Candidatus Palibaumannia cicadellinicola: one gene and its partner. Each later gene encodes a partner of the first gene's protein in a complex. Links are inferred from orthologs where the notes say so. Each region holds a gene or a part of one and is shown in the gene's direction. Other genes may lie near its edges. The genes, in order: nusB and rpsJ.

Region 1 (7,600 bases):
TTCCTTTGTATTTTTATCTACGTGAGTTTCCGCTTTGAGTGGCGACTGGCTACTGGTACTGTGATCGCGTTAATCCATGACGTTATTATTACCCTAGGATTGCTATCATTATTCCATATTGAGATTGAATTAACTATTATCGCTTCACTGATTTCAGTTATTGGTTATTCACTCAACGATAGTATAGTAGTTTCCGACCGAATTCGTGATAATTTCCGTCGAATGTGCTGCTACAATGCTTACGATATTTTTAATATTTCGCTGACCCAAACACTAAGTAGGACCATTATTACGTCAGCTATTACTATGATGGTGGTACTAATACTTTTAATTTTTGGCGGCTCTATGCTACGTAGTTTTTCGATGACGCTGTTAATTGGCGTATTTATCGGCACTATTTCCTCCATTTATGTTGCTTCTGCGTTAGCGCTTAAACTTGGTATCAAACACGAACATATCCTGCCACATAAATTAGAGAAAGAGGCAGTTGAATAATCAAGATATATTGTAGCTATTACAATAAGTGCTGCTTGCTTTCTCATAGGCTACGTTCGCGCTACACTTGTTTGATCTAAATTCATCAGCTAGCCAGGAAGCGCAATCCATGCATTGCTTATTTTGTTTCGCGGTCGATACTAAAGTTATCGACTCCCGTCTCGTAGGAGAAGGAACACAAGTTCGCCGCCGCCGACAGTGTGTTATCTGTAATGAACGTTTTACCACCTTTGAAGTAGCAGAGTTTGTCTTACCTCGAGTTATAAAAAGTAATGAAATGCGTGAACCATTCAACGAAAATAAGCTACGGCGCAGTTTTCTCAAAGCTTTAGAGAAACGTCCTGTCAAATCCGATGATATCGATATGGCTATAAATAACATTAAATTTAATTTATGCGCTACCGGTGAGTGCGCAGTGCCTAGTAAAATGATAAGTAATTTAGTCATGGACGCTTTAAAAAAACTAGATAAGGTAGCCTATATACGCTTTGCTTCTGTCTATCGCCATTTCGAAGATATTAGCTAATTTTGCAAAAAAATAGCTAGATGATAAGATTCAATTTCAAGGCTTATTGAATGATATGTGATGAATTTTACCTGGCATTGGCATTTAAGTTAGCCCGTCGCGGACGGTTTACAACCGCGCCTAATCCCAATGTGGGTTGTGTGATCATCCGCGATCGTTGCATAGTTGGTAAAGGTTACCATGTACGCGCTGGTGAACCTCATGCAGAAGTACATGCACTACGTATGGCTGGTACGGCGGCGCGCGGTGCTACTGCTTACATAACACTAGAACCTTGCAGCCACTATGGACGAACCCCACCATGTACCGAAGCACTAATAGCAGCTGGCGTAGTACGGGTGGTAGCTGCTATGCTCGATCCGAATCCGCAAGTTAATGGCCGCGGCCTGTACCGTCTACAAGAGGCAGGCATAGAAGTCCGCCATAGTCTCATGCTGCTAGAGGCAGAGATGATTAATCAAGGTTTTATTAAACGTATGCGTACCGGTTTTCCTTGGATAAGAGTAAAATTAGCGGCGTCTTTGGATGGCCGTACAGCAATGGCATCAGGGGAGAGCAATTGGATTACTTCTGATCAAGCGCGTCAGGATGTACAGCGGTTCCGCGCCGAAAGCGACGCTATTCTTTCTACCTCAGCTACCGTGTTGGCAGATAATCCTGCACTTAATGTACGCTGGTTATCTCTTCCTGCTGACGTTCAGTGCTTATGCGAAGAGAAGTACCTACGCCAACCAGTAAGAGTGATTATCGATAGTGCTAATAAAGTAAATCCTATCCACCGTGTGATACACGGTCAGGGGATAACCTGGCTGGCACGTCGAAAAAAGGACAATAATAGATGGCCAACATGGGTCGAGCAACTGGAATTACCATCATTTAATCAGCAGGGTCTAGTACGTATTGATATCATGGCGCTGATGATGCAACTAGGAAGCCGGCATATTAATAGTGTATGGGTAGAAGCTGGAGCAAGTCTCTCAGGATCTCTCTTTTCGGCAGGTCTAGTAGATGAGCTAATTCTTTATCTTTCACCGAAACTACTAGGTACCGCTACACGGCCGCTATGCTTACTACCTGGACTGGAACGTCTCAGTGATGCGCTTACTTTTGACCTGCTAGATATGCGTCAAGTTGGTCCTGATATACGCCTACGTTTGAAACCGATCCGTGCAGTATAATGAATTCGCTTCAAAAGCATGATGTGAAAATCTCCATCTACGTGTTAATATGTTAATATTAGGTTAGGAGACTTATGAAAGTTATTAAAGGTATTGTTGCAGCACCTAATGCGCACGTTGCTATCGCTATTGCACGCTTTAACAACTTCGTCAATGATAGCTTGCTTGATGGTGCAATCGATGTCCTCATTCGTATTGGTCAAATCAAAGATGAAAATATCACCGTCGTATGGGTACCGGGCGCCTATGAGCTACCACTTACTGTTAGCATGTTAGCCAAAAGCCAGAAATACGACGCTATAATTGCGTTGGGTACTATTATACGTGGAGGGACCGCACATTTTGAATTTGTTGCTAGCGAATGTAGTTCAGGTCTATCAGCCGTAGCTATTAATAGTGCACATCCTGTAACGTTCGGGGTACTTACTACTGAAAGCCTCGAGCAAGCCATCGATCGCGCTGGCGTTAAGGGTGGTAATAAGGGCGCAGAAGCAGCACTAGCTACGCTAGAAATGATTAACGTATTACAAGCAATCAAAGCTTTGTAAATCTAGTCAAGGAGAATTGTGTGAAACTAACGGCTCGTCGCCGTGCCCGTGAATGCGCTGTCCAAGCGCTTTACTCATGGCAGTTATCTCATAACAATATCGCAGATATAGAAGTACAGTTACTAGCTGAACAGGATATAACAGGTATTGATCTAGCTTATTTTCACAAGCTATATTCTGGTACAGCAATCGCTGCTCATGCACTAGATCAATTAATGGCGCCATATCTATCCCGTCCACTAGAGAAACTTGGACACGTAGAGCGTGCTGTGTTACGTATTGCGCTATATGAACTAAGCAAGTGTCAGGACGTACCATATCGAGTAGCAATTAATGAAGCAATAGAGCTAGCTAAAACTTTTGGTGCCGAAGATAGTTATAAGTTTATCAATGGTGTTCTGGAGAAAACAGCACCTCAGGTTCGTCCTAACCGGAAATAACATTCCTGTCAGCCCCTATCCGTAGCTCGTTTAGCCAGTGATTTCATGTAATAGTCAAAGTTAATTGAGACATAGTATGGCATGTGGTGAGTTTGAGTTAATTAACCGTTATTTCAACCAGATGCGTAATACACGCCAAGATGTTTTAGTTGGAATAGGTGATGACTGTGCGCTATTATCTGTGGTCGGTACAAAACTAATTGCGATTAGTACCGATACATTAGTTGCTGGTACGCATTTTCTGCCTGAAATAGATCCGATTGATCTAGGTTATAAGTCGCTAGCGGTGAACCTAAGTGATTTAGCAGCAATGGGTGCCGATCCCTCCTGGTTATCGCTATCTTTGACGCTACCATCAGTAGATGAAGCTTGGATAGCTGCTTATAGCCATAGCTTATTCCAGCAGCTGAATCATTACAATATGCAGCTAATTGGTGGCGATACAACGAAAGGGCCACTAAGTATCACACTAACAGTTCATGGGCTTATTCCGGTAGGTCAAGCGTTAACTCGCTCCGGTGCCTGTATTAGCGACTTTGTTTATGTCACCGGTACGTTAGGAGATAGTGCCGCTGGACTAGCTATTTTACAAAATAAACTACCAGTAAATAATGAAAAAGATCGACAGTATCTGCTAGGCCGCCATCTTCGTCCTCAACCACGCATACTAGAGGGGCAAGTTCTGCGCGATATAGCTAGTGCCGCTATCGACCTCTCTGATGGTATGATTAATGATTTGCGTCGTATCTTGATCGAGAGCGACTGTGGTGTACATATCAATTTAGAAAATATTCCCTGTTCATCGGCGCTGAAGCGGCATACAACGCCGGACCAGGCTTTGCGCTGGGCGCTGAGTGGTGGGGAAGATTATGAACTTTGTTTTACTGTGCCACAGATCAACTGCGCAGCACTAGATGTAGCTATGAATTACATTGGTACTCAATTCACCTGTATCGGTCAAATTAAACCTAGCGGTGAAGGGATTAAATTTATGGTTCATAACCATCCCGTACAGTACAACTGGTACGGTTATGACCACTTCAAATTAGATAAACTCTTATGACTCTCAAGAGTCAGCACGCCAAAAAGCCCATTGAACTATCTAACCCCTTGCACTTACTTGCTACTGGTTTCGGTAGTGGCATGTTTTATTGGATGCCTGGTACAGTGGGATCGCTTGTAGCTATTTTATTATGGTTTCTATTGCTATCCTTCTTACCTTGGCCACTAGATTTACTAGTCGTAATCTTGAGTATTTTCCTGGGCATCTATGTTTGTCATCATACTGCATGTGATATAGGGGTGCATGACCATAGTTGTATTGTATGGGATGAATTTATCGGTATGTGGCTAACGTTAATAGCTTTGCCGAGGAATGATTGGCGCTGGGTTATAACTGGTTTTTTGTTGTTTCGTTTTTTAGATATTTGGAAACCTTGGCCAATTAGTTGGCTTGACCGTAAAGTGCAGGGAGGCATAGGTATAATTATCGACGATGTTGTAGCTAGCATGATAGCAGCAGGAATATTAATTCTACTCCATACGTCAGGCTGTTTTTTGAGCGAAACATTAACAAAAGACTTATAAAACACTTAGTAAGAACGTTTGTTTGTGGATGGGATAGATAAACTTTGCCAGGCAATAATATAAGCGTGAAAGTACGACATCACTGTAAATTATTACTACTCTATGTTTTATTTTATATGTCACCTACTTATGGTACGACTTGCTTAGAGTTTAAAGGACTCAGCGAAGACTTACAGAGCAACGTACGTACCCGTTTATCCACACTTGACGCAGATGATGTTCATGTTTATAGCAGTTGGCTTAATGACGTGGTGCGCGAAGAGCTGCGTGCTCTTGGTTATTACTCTCCTACCATAGATTTTGAATTACGACCTGCGTTAAATAGCGGGTGTGATGTTCTTATTACCAATGTAGATATTGGTAAACCTATTACGATAACAGGAGTGAACGTTGTTTTGCGTGGCGATGCATGCCTGGATATTGATTACCAGCAGTGGGTCAAACTTAGTAAGCCGGCATTAGGCTCGATTCTAAATCACCGTCAGTACGATAATTTCAAAAGTGGCTTCTCTAGCCTAGCACTACGTAAGGGTTACTTTAACGCTGCATTCTACAAAAGTCAGTTAAGTATCTCACCTATACGCTACCAGGCTTACTGGGATATTGATTTTGATAGCGGTAAGCGTTACCGATTTGGAAAAGTGCGTTTTCATGGCACGCAAATCAGCGAAGATTACTTACAGAATATCGATTTAATTAATTTAGGTGCTTCTTATAGCCTAGAAGCGCTGGCAATCTTCTATAACAGCTTGGTCGCGAGCAACTTATTTAAATCAGTAATTATATCACCTGACTTTCAGGATAACACTTTGCTGCTAGACACTATGGTAACGCAATGTCTCCGTAATAAGCTAGAAATAGGTCTAGGATATTCAAATGACTTAGGACTACGGTTAAAAACACTCTGGCATAAACCTTGGCTGAACTCGCGCGGTCATAGTATGAAAACAAGTATCAACTTGCCAGTACCAGAGCAAGTGATTGAGATAACATATAAAATTCCTTTGTTTCATCATTATCTGGAGCAATACTATCTACTACAAGGGAGATTTAAGCTAGCTCATATCAATTATAATAAATCTGAGTTAACCACCCTAAATGTAATACGTTACTGGGATATATCTAACAGCTGGCAACGGGCAATACATCTACGCTGGAGCATGAATCATTTCACAGAAGCAAAAATAAATAATACTACTATGCTGATTTATCCAAGTATCAGCATGAACCGCACCCGACAACGCGGTGGAATCATGTCAACCTGGGGTGATAGCCAGCGCTATTCGTTATCGGTATCTACTACTACCTGGGGTTCAAATGTAAATTTTCTGCTATTACAAGCACAAAATGTTTGGATCCGTACGCTAGCGGAAAAGTATCGCTTTGTAATGCGTAGTCATTTAGGCTGGATTGAGACTAATAATTTTGAAAACATTCCTCCTACACTGCTTTTTTTTGCCGGCGGAGACCATAGTATACGGGGTTATAAATATCAATCCTTATCGCCACGGAATAACTACGGTAAGCTCACTGGCGCTTTAAAATTAGCAAGAGTATCACTAGAGTATCAGTACCATATGATAGGCAAATGGTGGGGTGCAGTCTTTATCGATAGCGGTGAAGCAGTAAATGACATCACACAGAGTAATATTAGAACTGGTGCCGGTATTGGTATGCGTTGGCAATCGCCAGTTGGTTTGTTCGAATTAGATCTTGCTACACCGGTAGCAGATAAGTGTGAGCATGGATTGCAGTTATACATCGGATTCGGGCCAGAACTGTGAACCTATTGAAGAAAAACCATTTAGGAATTTTACTGTTACTCTTGTTACTAAGTACGCTAGCTTTTTTGCTTAGTACAACTACTGGTTTACATCTAGTACTAAACAGTGTCGTTAGCTGGGTACCAGGGCTAGAAATTTCTTCTGTTCACGGTGATTGGAGTAATATTATTCTTAAACAAGTCCGATACCAAATACCAGGTGTTATAATTAAAGCAAGTGAATTTAACCTTGCGCTAGACTTTAGCAGTTTGGTGCACCGTAAGCTATGTATTCATACTGTCTATCTACGTGATGTCTCGGTCCAGGTCAAAATTAAACCACTAAGCTCACATACTACACAAGCTTGCTTGAGTAACTATGAGCCAAATAGTACAACTAGAATAATTCTCTCGACACCTTATCCACTTATTATACGCCGCCTGACACTACATAATATGCAGGTTAAGGTCAATCATACTAATATTAAACTTCATGAGTTAAGTACTGGACTGATATTCAGAGAACATCAATTATTGGTAAAGTCAACACGTATCTCAGGTCTATTCGTCGCACTGCCTAAAGCAGCACCAGTAGTAATAAACCAGTGGGTTGCAATGGCAATCAAACTCAAAAACCTCAGTCAATCTTCGCTGTTAAAAACTCTGCCAAATATGTTTACCAAACCATTTAGATCCGTGTCATTACTACCAACGCTGCCGTTGAATATTACTATTGAAGATCTTAATGGTAATAATCTACATATCACGGGAAAAAATGATATATGGATTACTCGGCTACGCATGCAGGCAATAACTCACGATCAGTACGCAGAACTAATACTACTAGAGATAGAATCCTCCCAGGGGTTGTTAAATGCATCCGGCAATGCAGATTGGCGTTGTAGTAAATTACCAGTTCATTTGATAGTAAACAGTATACTGAATATCGATCCTATTAAAAAAGAAATAGTTCAGTTAAGCATCAGCGGTAGTTTACGTGATGAACTACATACAATGATTGATCTTTCTGGCTCTGTCAAAGCTAAACTCGCTATTAATATTAA
Region 2 (7,339 bases), 300 kb from region 1 along the record:
TACAGATTCATATTATCCCAATTCAGCAATCTTCGTTACAACTCATCATAAAAAAAAGTCTATTATGCAAACTAATTTGATTAATCAACGAATCGGAACCCAAAATGGATCAACTCACCAAAAATATTTAATCGATAAACATCCAATGATTAATCTCATCTCGTATGATAGTTATCAGAATGCTATTTTAGATTTAAAAAATGGTCGTTTAGATGGTATCTTTGGTGATACTGCAGTAGTCAATCAATGGCTAAAACAAGATAATAATCTTCTAACTATTGGCCAGAAAGTAACGGATAAAGATTATTTTGGTACTGGTCTTGGTATTGCTATACGAGCAAATAACAATACTTTATTAACAAATTTGAATCAAGCATTAGTTAGTATTAAACAAGATGGTACTTATCAGATGATCTATGAAAAATGGTTTAAAAGTTCCTTTGAATGATAGAATTACACCTTCTCATAAAAGCTACGAGTACAACCTTAAAACTAGCATTATGTGCTTTAGTTATAGGTTTAATATTAGCAATAAGTTTTGCTGTACTAGAAGAGCTACGAATGTGGAAATGGTTAACATTTATTGGAAAAATATTTTTTTCATTATTTTGCGGATTACCAGAAATTTTAATTGTACTTTTTATCTACTTAGTTACATCACAGTCATTAATAATATTAGTTAATAATATTAATGACTATTGTCATACTTATTTAGATTTTTCTCTTCCTATTGATAATTTCAATCTTAATCCATTATTATGCGGTATAATTGCATTAGCGTTAATATATGCTTCTTATGCTTATTACATACTACGAGGAGCTATCAAAGCTATATCAAAAAAGCAATGGGAATCAGGTCAAGCTTTAGGCATGAATAATAGTGTTATTTTATTTCATTTAATATTACCACAAATATGGCGATTAGCATTACCTGGATTAGGTAATCAATGGTTAGTTTTATTAAAAGATACTACACTCGTTTCCCTGATTAGTGTGAATGATCTGATGCTACAAACCAAAAGCATTATTACGATAACTCATAAGCCTTTTACATGGTATGTATTATCTTCTTTAATATATTTAGTTATCACGCTATTTAGCCAAGTTATTTTATTTTTGTTAGAACGTTTCGCAAATCGTTTTGAGAAGGTGATAACCTGATGTTTAGTTATTTACCAACTTTATTATTAGGTTTACCAGTAAGCCTTATATTAATGATAGTTGCAGTTTTAATAGCATTATTATTATCAATACTGTTTACAATAATAATTATGCTTAATATGTATTTTATTTCACAGTTAGTCAAACTATATATAATACTTTTTACTGGTACGCCATTTTTAGTACAACTATTTTTAATTTACTATGGTCCAGGTGAGTTTGCTCTTTTATATACTAATCCTTGGTTATGGTCTTTACTATCACAACCTTGGTTATGTGCTATACTAGCATTAGCACTGAATAGTGCTGCTTATAGTACACAATTATTTGTCAGATCGACACGTACTATACCACCTGGGCTTTGGCAAGCTTGTACAGCACTTGGCATGAGTAAATTACAATCTTTACGTGTATTAATGCCATTTGCTATAAAAAAATCCTTAACTTCATATACGAACGAAATCATATTAGTTTTTAAGAGTACTTCACTAGTTTATACTATTACTATTATGGACATCATGGGTTATAGTCAACTAATTTATGGGAGAACTTATGATTTTCTCGTGTTTTGTACAGCTGGAATCATTTATTTAGCTATAAATAGTATGTTAAGATTTTTAATGTATCAGATTGAACGACGCGCATTACGTTTCGCGCTATGTAATGAAAATTAAAAATCGTTGTCATCACAATTAAGTAATAATTTAAATGTTACTATTATTACTAGTAGTTAGTATGACTACTTACTTAAAAAGAATAGTATTAAATAACATTATACTTATAACAATATAATACTAACTATTAATTAGTTAATAACGTTTTAATTTTTAATTGAATTAAACTAATTTAAATTTTTAAATAAAATACCTGTAAAATGATTTTTGTATAAACAAACTAGCAATATAATTAATTCAAGTGTAGCTATAATTTTTTATTAGAGTTACTTAACATATATATTATACAAATTAATTAGTATGCAATACTGTATTATCTTTTTAATACACACGACTACAAATGAGTCAAAATAAATAGTATTTAAAACTAGCAAAAATAAATAGTATTTATATACTAATTAGTATTCGTATAAGATTTATTTAATTGGAGCGCTGGGATAATGCCAAATCAAAGAATCCGTATTAAGTTAAAAGCGTTTGACCATCGTTTAATTGATCAATCAACTGCAGAAATTGTTGATACAGCAAAACGTACCGGTGCTCAAGTACATGGTCCAATTCCATTGCCAACACGTAAAGAGCACTTTACAATTTTAATTTCTCCACATGTCAATAAAGATGCTAGAGATCAATATGTAATTCGCACTCATAAACGTTTAGTTGATATTGTTGAACCAACTGAAAAAACAGTTGATGCCTTAATGCGTTTAGAACTTGCTGCCGGTGTTGATGTACAGATCAGTTTAGGTTAGTTAGGTCATTAAAATTACTTAAGGAGTCCAAATTAGTGAACGGTTTAATTGGACGCAAAGTAGGTATGACGCGTATTTTTACTCCAGATGGAATTTCTATTCCTATAACGGTTATAGAAATCACAATAAACAAAGTTACTCAAGTTAAATCTATGAACAAAGATGGATATAGTGCTATTCAAGTAACTACTGGAAACAAAAAAATGAATCGGGTTAATAAACCCGAAGCTGGACATTTTACTAAAGCAGGAGTTATAGCAGGTCGTGGTTTATGGGAGTTTCGTATTCTAAAAGATAATAATATAACTGTGGGACAATTAATCACAATAGAAGAGTTGACTCATATTAAAAAAGTTGATGTCACTGGCATTTCTAAAGGAAAAGGATTTGCAGGTACTGTTAAACGTTGGAACTTTCATACTCAAGATGCTAGTCATGGTAACTCATTATCTCACAGAGTGCCAGGTTCCATTGGTCAAAATCAATCTCCAGGAAAAGTATTTAAAGGAAAAAAAATGGCCGGACAAATGGGTAATCAACGAGTAACTGTACAAAATTTAGATGTGATTCGTATTGATTTAAAAAAGAACCTACTACTAGTCAAAGGTGCTATTCCAGGAGCAATTGGTAGTGATCTAATGATAAAACCAGCTATCAAGCTATCACATTAAGGAGATCAAAATGGAATTGGTATTACAAGACACGCAAAATGCGTTGTCTGTTTCCGAAACCATCTTTGGGTATGATTTTAATGAAGCTTTGATACATCAGGTTATTGTTGCATATGCAGCATGTGCACGGTTAGGAAGCCGTGCTCAAAAAAATCGGGCTGAAGTTGTAGGTTCTAATAAAAAACCTTGGCGTCAAAAAGGTACTGGACGTGCACGTTCTGGTACGGTTAAAAGTCCACTTTGGCGTTCTGGTGGTGTAACATTTGCAGCTAAACCACAAGATCATAGTCAAAAAATTAATAAAAAAATGTATCGTGGAGCTTTAAAGAGTATTTTGTCTGAATTAGTACGTCAGAAACGCTTAATTATTGTTGAGCAGTTTTCTATTCAAGCACCTAAAACTCAGTTATTAGCACATAAACTAAAAAATATGGAGTTAGAAAATGTGTTAATTATCACCGATCAATCAGATCAAAATTTATTTTTAGCAGCACGTAATCTCTATAAAGTAGAGATAAATAATGTGAATCATATTAATTTAATGAGTTTAATTGCCTTTGATAAAATCATTCTCACAATAAATTCAGTCAAGAAAATTGAGGAAAGGTTAGCATGATACCTGAAAACCGTGTGCTTCAAGTACTACATGCTCCGCATGTTTCTGAGAAAGCATCTCTCGTCATGGAAAAACATAATACTGTTGTTCTAAAAGTTGCTAAAAAGACGACGAAAGCTGAAATTAAACATGCTATATATAAATTATTTGAAGCAAAAGTCAAAAAAATACGTACTATAGTCGTAAAAGGAAAAATCAAACGTCATGGACGACGTATTGGTTTTCGTAGTAATTGGAAAAAAGCTTACATCACTCTAAAAGATAAACAAGATTTAGATCTAATGAGTAGCGTAAAGTAAGTAGGAAAGAGAAAGAACAATGACTATAATAAAATGTAAACCAACCTCTCCTGCTCGACGCCATGTTGTAAAAATAGTAAATACTGAGCTACATAATAAAAAGCCTTTTATTCCGTTACTAGAAGCGATTAGCAAATCTGGTGGACGTAATAATAATGGTCGTATCACAACACGTCATATTGGTGGTGGACATAAACAACGTTATCGTATAATAGACTTTAAACGTAATAAAGACAGTATTCCAGCAATCATAGAACGTATTGAGTACGATCCAAATCGTTCATCTAATATTGCATTAATTTTATATTCCGATGGTGAACGTCGTTACATTATAGCACCAAAAGGATTAAAAATAGGTGACCAGATTGCGTCTGGTAATAATGCCGCAATCAAAACCGGTAATACTCTACCAATGCGAAATATTCCGCTTGGTTCTACTGTACATAATGTAGAAATGAAAGCAGGAAAAGGTGGGCAGTTAGCTCGTTCTGCAGGTGCTTATATTCAAATTATAGCACGTGATGATAAATATGTTACATTACGTTTACGTTCTGGTGAAATACGTAAAATTAATTCTGAATGTCGTGCTACTTTAGGTGAAGTTGGAAATGCGGAACATATGCTACGTGTTCTAGGTAAAGCTGGTGCTAGTCGTTGGCGTGGTATTCGTCCAACAGTTCGTGGTACGGCTATGAATCCTGTTGATCATCCTCATGGTGGTGGAGAAGGTCGTAATTTCGGTAAACATCCAGTATCCCCATGGGGAATCAAAACTAAAGGTAAGAAAACCCGTCATAATCAGCGAACTAATAAATTTATTATACATCGTCGTAGCTCTTAGCTAATAATTATTAGAGGATTAATTAATGCCACGCTCTCTCAAGAAAGGTCCTTTTATCGATCTGCATTTGCTGCAGAAAGTAGAGAAAGCGGTGAAAACTGGTAACAAAAAACCTATTCGTACTTGGTCCCGTCGTTCAACAATCTTTCCCCAAATGATAGGTTTAACTATCTCGGTTCATAATGGACGACAACATATACCTATTTTTGTTGCTGATGAAATGGTTGGTCATAAACTTGGTGAATTTGCACCAACACGAACTTATCGTGGGCATACAGCCGATAAAAAAGCTAAAAAGCGTTAAGTAACGTAGAGTAGAAGGTATAAAAAAATGGAAACTGTTGCTAAACATTGTCACGCTCGTTCTTCTGCTCAAAAATTACGCTTAGTAGTCGAATTAATTCGTGATAAAAAAGTATCAGAAGCGCTAGAAATTTTAACTTATACTAATAAAAAAGCGGCTTATTTGGTAAAAAAGGTACTAGAATCTGCTATTGCTAACGCTGACCATAACGATGGTGCGGATATTGATCATCTCAAAATTAAAAATATTTTTGTTGATGTTGGACCGAGCATAAAACGTATTATGCCTCGTGCTAAAGGTCGAATAGATCACATTATAAAGCGTACTAGCCATATTACAGTTGTCGTATCTGATCGTTAAAATCTGGAGATTAGTAATGGGTCAGAAAGTGCATCCTTATGGTATGCGTTTGGGGATTATTAAACACTGGAACTCTACTTGGTATGCGAATACTAAAGAATTCGCTCAAAATCTAAATAGCGACTTTAAAGTTCGTCAACTGATTACAAGTAAATTATCAAAAGCTTCTATTTCAAAAATTATTATTGAACGTCCAGCTAAAAGTATTCGTATCACGATTCATACTGCACGTCCGGGTATTGTGATTGGAAAAAAAGGTGAAGACGTTGAGAAGTTACGTCAATCAGTAGCGAAATTAGCTGGAGTTCCAGCACAGATAAATATTTCTGAAATACGTAAACCGGAACTAAATGTAAAACTAGTAGCTGACAATATTGCGTCACAACTAGAACGTAGAGTGATATTTCGTCGTGCTATGAAACGTGCTGTACAAAATGCTATACGTTTGGGTGCTAAAGGAATTAAAGTTGAAGTTAGCGGTCGTTTAGGTGGTGCTGAAATAGCACGTACAGAATGGTACCGTGAAGGTCGTGTACCTTTACATACTTTACGTGCAGATATCGATTACAGTATCTCTGAAGCACATACTACTTATGGTGTTATAGGAGTTAAAGTTTGGATCTTTAAAGGTGAAATTTTAGATGGTATGATGGCAATTGAACAACAAGAATCATCGGTTCAACCAAAAACACCACAACGTAAAGGTCGCAAGTGAGGAACATCGCTAATGTTACAACCAAAGCGAACCAAATTCCGTAAGATGCAAAAAAGCCGTAACCGTGGTTTAGCATTAGGTACGAATGTTCACTTCGGCACTTTCGGTTTAAAAGCTATAGATCGTGGTCGTTTGACTGCTCGTCAAATCGAAGCTGCACGTCGTACCATAACACGTGCAGTTAAACGTCAAGGAAAAGTTTGGATTCGTATTTTTCCAGATAAACCTATTACTGAAAAACCACTAGAAGTACGTATGGGAAAAGGTAAAGGTAATGTTGAAAACTGGGTAGCATTAGTTCAACCAGGAAAAGTATTATACGAACTGGATGGCGTAACAGAAGAGTTAGCTCGCGAAGCATTTAAATTAGCAGCCGCTAAATTACCAATTAAGACTACTTTTGTATATAAGATGATAATATAATGATTACACAAGAGTTACGTGAAAAAAATATCAAAGAATTACATATAGAATTACTTAGTTTACTTCGTGAACAATTTAATCTACGTATGCAAGCAGCAAGTGGTCAGCTTCAACATACTCACTTGTTAAGAACAGTACGTAAAAATATTGCGCGTGTTAAAACATTATTAACTGAGAATACAGGTATGTAATGTGAGTAATAATATTCGTATAAAACAAGGTCGTGTAATCAGCGATAAAATGGATAAATCTAGAGTTGTCGCTATTGAACGTTTTATTAAACATCCGATATACGGTAAGTATATAAAAAGAACAACAAAAATTCATGTACATGATGAACATAATGGTAGTCAAATTGGTGATATTGTAGAAATTCGAGAATGCCGTCCCATTTCTAAAACAAAGTCCTGGATGCTTATCCGTATTATAGAAAAATCTATAATGTCTTAGTTTAACTAAGAGGTATGCTTCAACAAAAATTACAAACGGTTCATTATTTGAGCCGTTTATTTTTTTTGAATCA

Evidence for each region.
Region 2: the proteins of nusB (region 1) and rpsJ are in contact, whole or in part, in a solved structure (PDB 3D3B), measured with the Escherichia coli proteins. The link is inferred for Candidatus Palibaumannia cicadellinicola from one-to-one orthologs.

Annotation. Positions count from the first base shown.
Region 1 is NZ_CP008985.1:695,695-703,294, forward strand. Bases 1,488-4,477 are described here. They hold nusB (transcription antitermination factor NusB), read left to right. Parts: upstream 1,488-2,767; coding sequence 2,768-3,187; downstream 3,188-4,477. Other genes in these bases: ribD (bifunctional diaminohydroxyphosphoribosylaminopyrimidine deaminase/5-amino-6-(5-phosphoribosylamino)uracil reductase RibD), read left to right, coding at 1,488-2,199; ribH (6,7-dimethyl-8-ribityllumazine synthase), read left to right, coding at 2,274-2,747; thiL (thiamine-phosphate kinase), read left to right, coding at 3,264-4,250; pgpA (phosphatidylglycerophosphatase A), read left to right, coding at 4,247-4,477. In the rest of the region: protein translocase subunit SecF, read left to right, coding at 1-495; transcriptional regulator NrdR, read left to right, coding at 605-1,021; more of ribD, read left to right, coding at 1,072-1,487; more of pgpA, read left to right, coding at 4,478-4,774; autotransporter assembly complex protein TamA, read left to right, coding at 4,891-6,558; IM45_RS03340 (translocation/assembly module TamB domain-containing protein), read left to right, coding at 6,624-7,600. UniProt on the Escherichia coli protein: Part of the processive rRNA transcription and antitermination complex (rrnTAC). The complex forms an RNA-chaperone ring around the RNA exit tunnel of RNA polymerase (RNAP).
Region 2 is NZ_CP008985.1:395,429-402,767, forward strand. The notes cover bases 1,203-3,931. They hold rpsJ (30S ribosomal protein S10), read left to right. Parts: upstream 1,203-2,275; coding sequence 2,276-2,587; downstream 2,588-3,931. Other genes in these bases: artM (arginine ABC transporter permease ArtM), read left to right, coding at 1,203-1,835; rplC (50S ribosomal protein L3), read left to right, coding at 2,623-3,258; rplD (50S ribosomal protein L4), read left to right, coding at 3,269-3,874; rplW (50S ribosomal protein L23), read left to right, coding at 3,871-3,931. Outside these bases: IM45_RS01835 (transporter substrate-binding domain-containing protein), read left to right, coding at 1-448; arginine ABC transporter permease ArtQ, read left to right, coding at 445-1,161; more of artM, read left to right, coding at 1,161-1,202; more of rplW, read left to right, coding at 3,932-4,173; rplB (50S ribosomal protein L2), read left to right, coding at 4,193-5,014; rpsS (30S ribosomal protein S19), read left to right, coding at 5,040-5,318; rplV (50S ribosomal protein L22), read left to right, coding at 5,346-5,678; rpsC (30S ribosomal protein S3), read left to right, coding at 5,695-6,393; rplP (50S ribosomal protein L16), read left to right, coding at 6,406-6,816; rpmC (50S ribosomal protein L29), read left to right, coding at 6,816-7,007; rpsQ (30S ribosomal protein S17), read left to right, coding at 7,009-7,266. UniProt on the Escherichia coli protein: Involved in the binding of tRNA to the ribosomes. Part of the processive rRNA transcription and antitermination complex (rrnTAC). The complex forms an RNA-chaperone ring around the RNA exit tunnel of RNA polymerase (RNAP).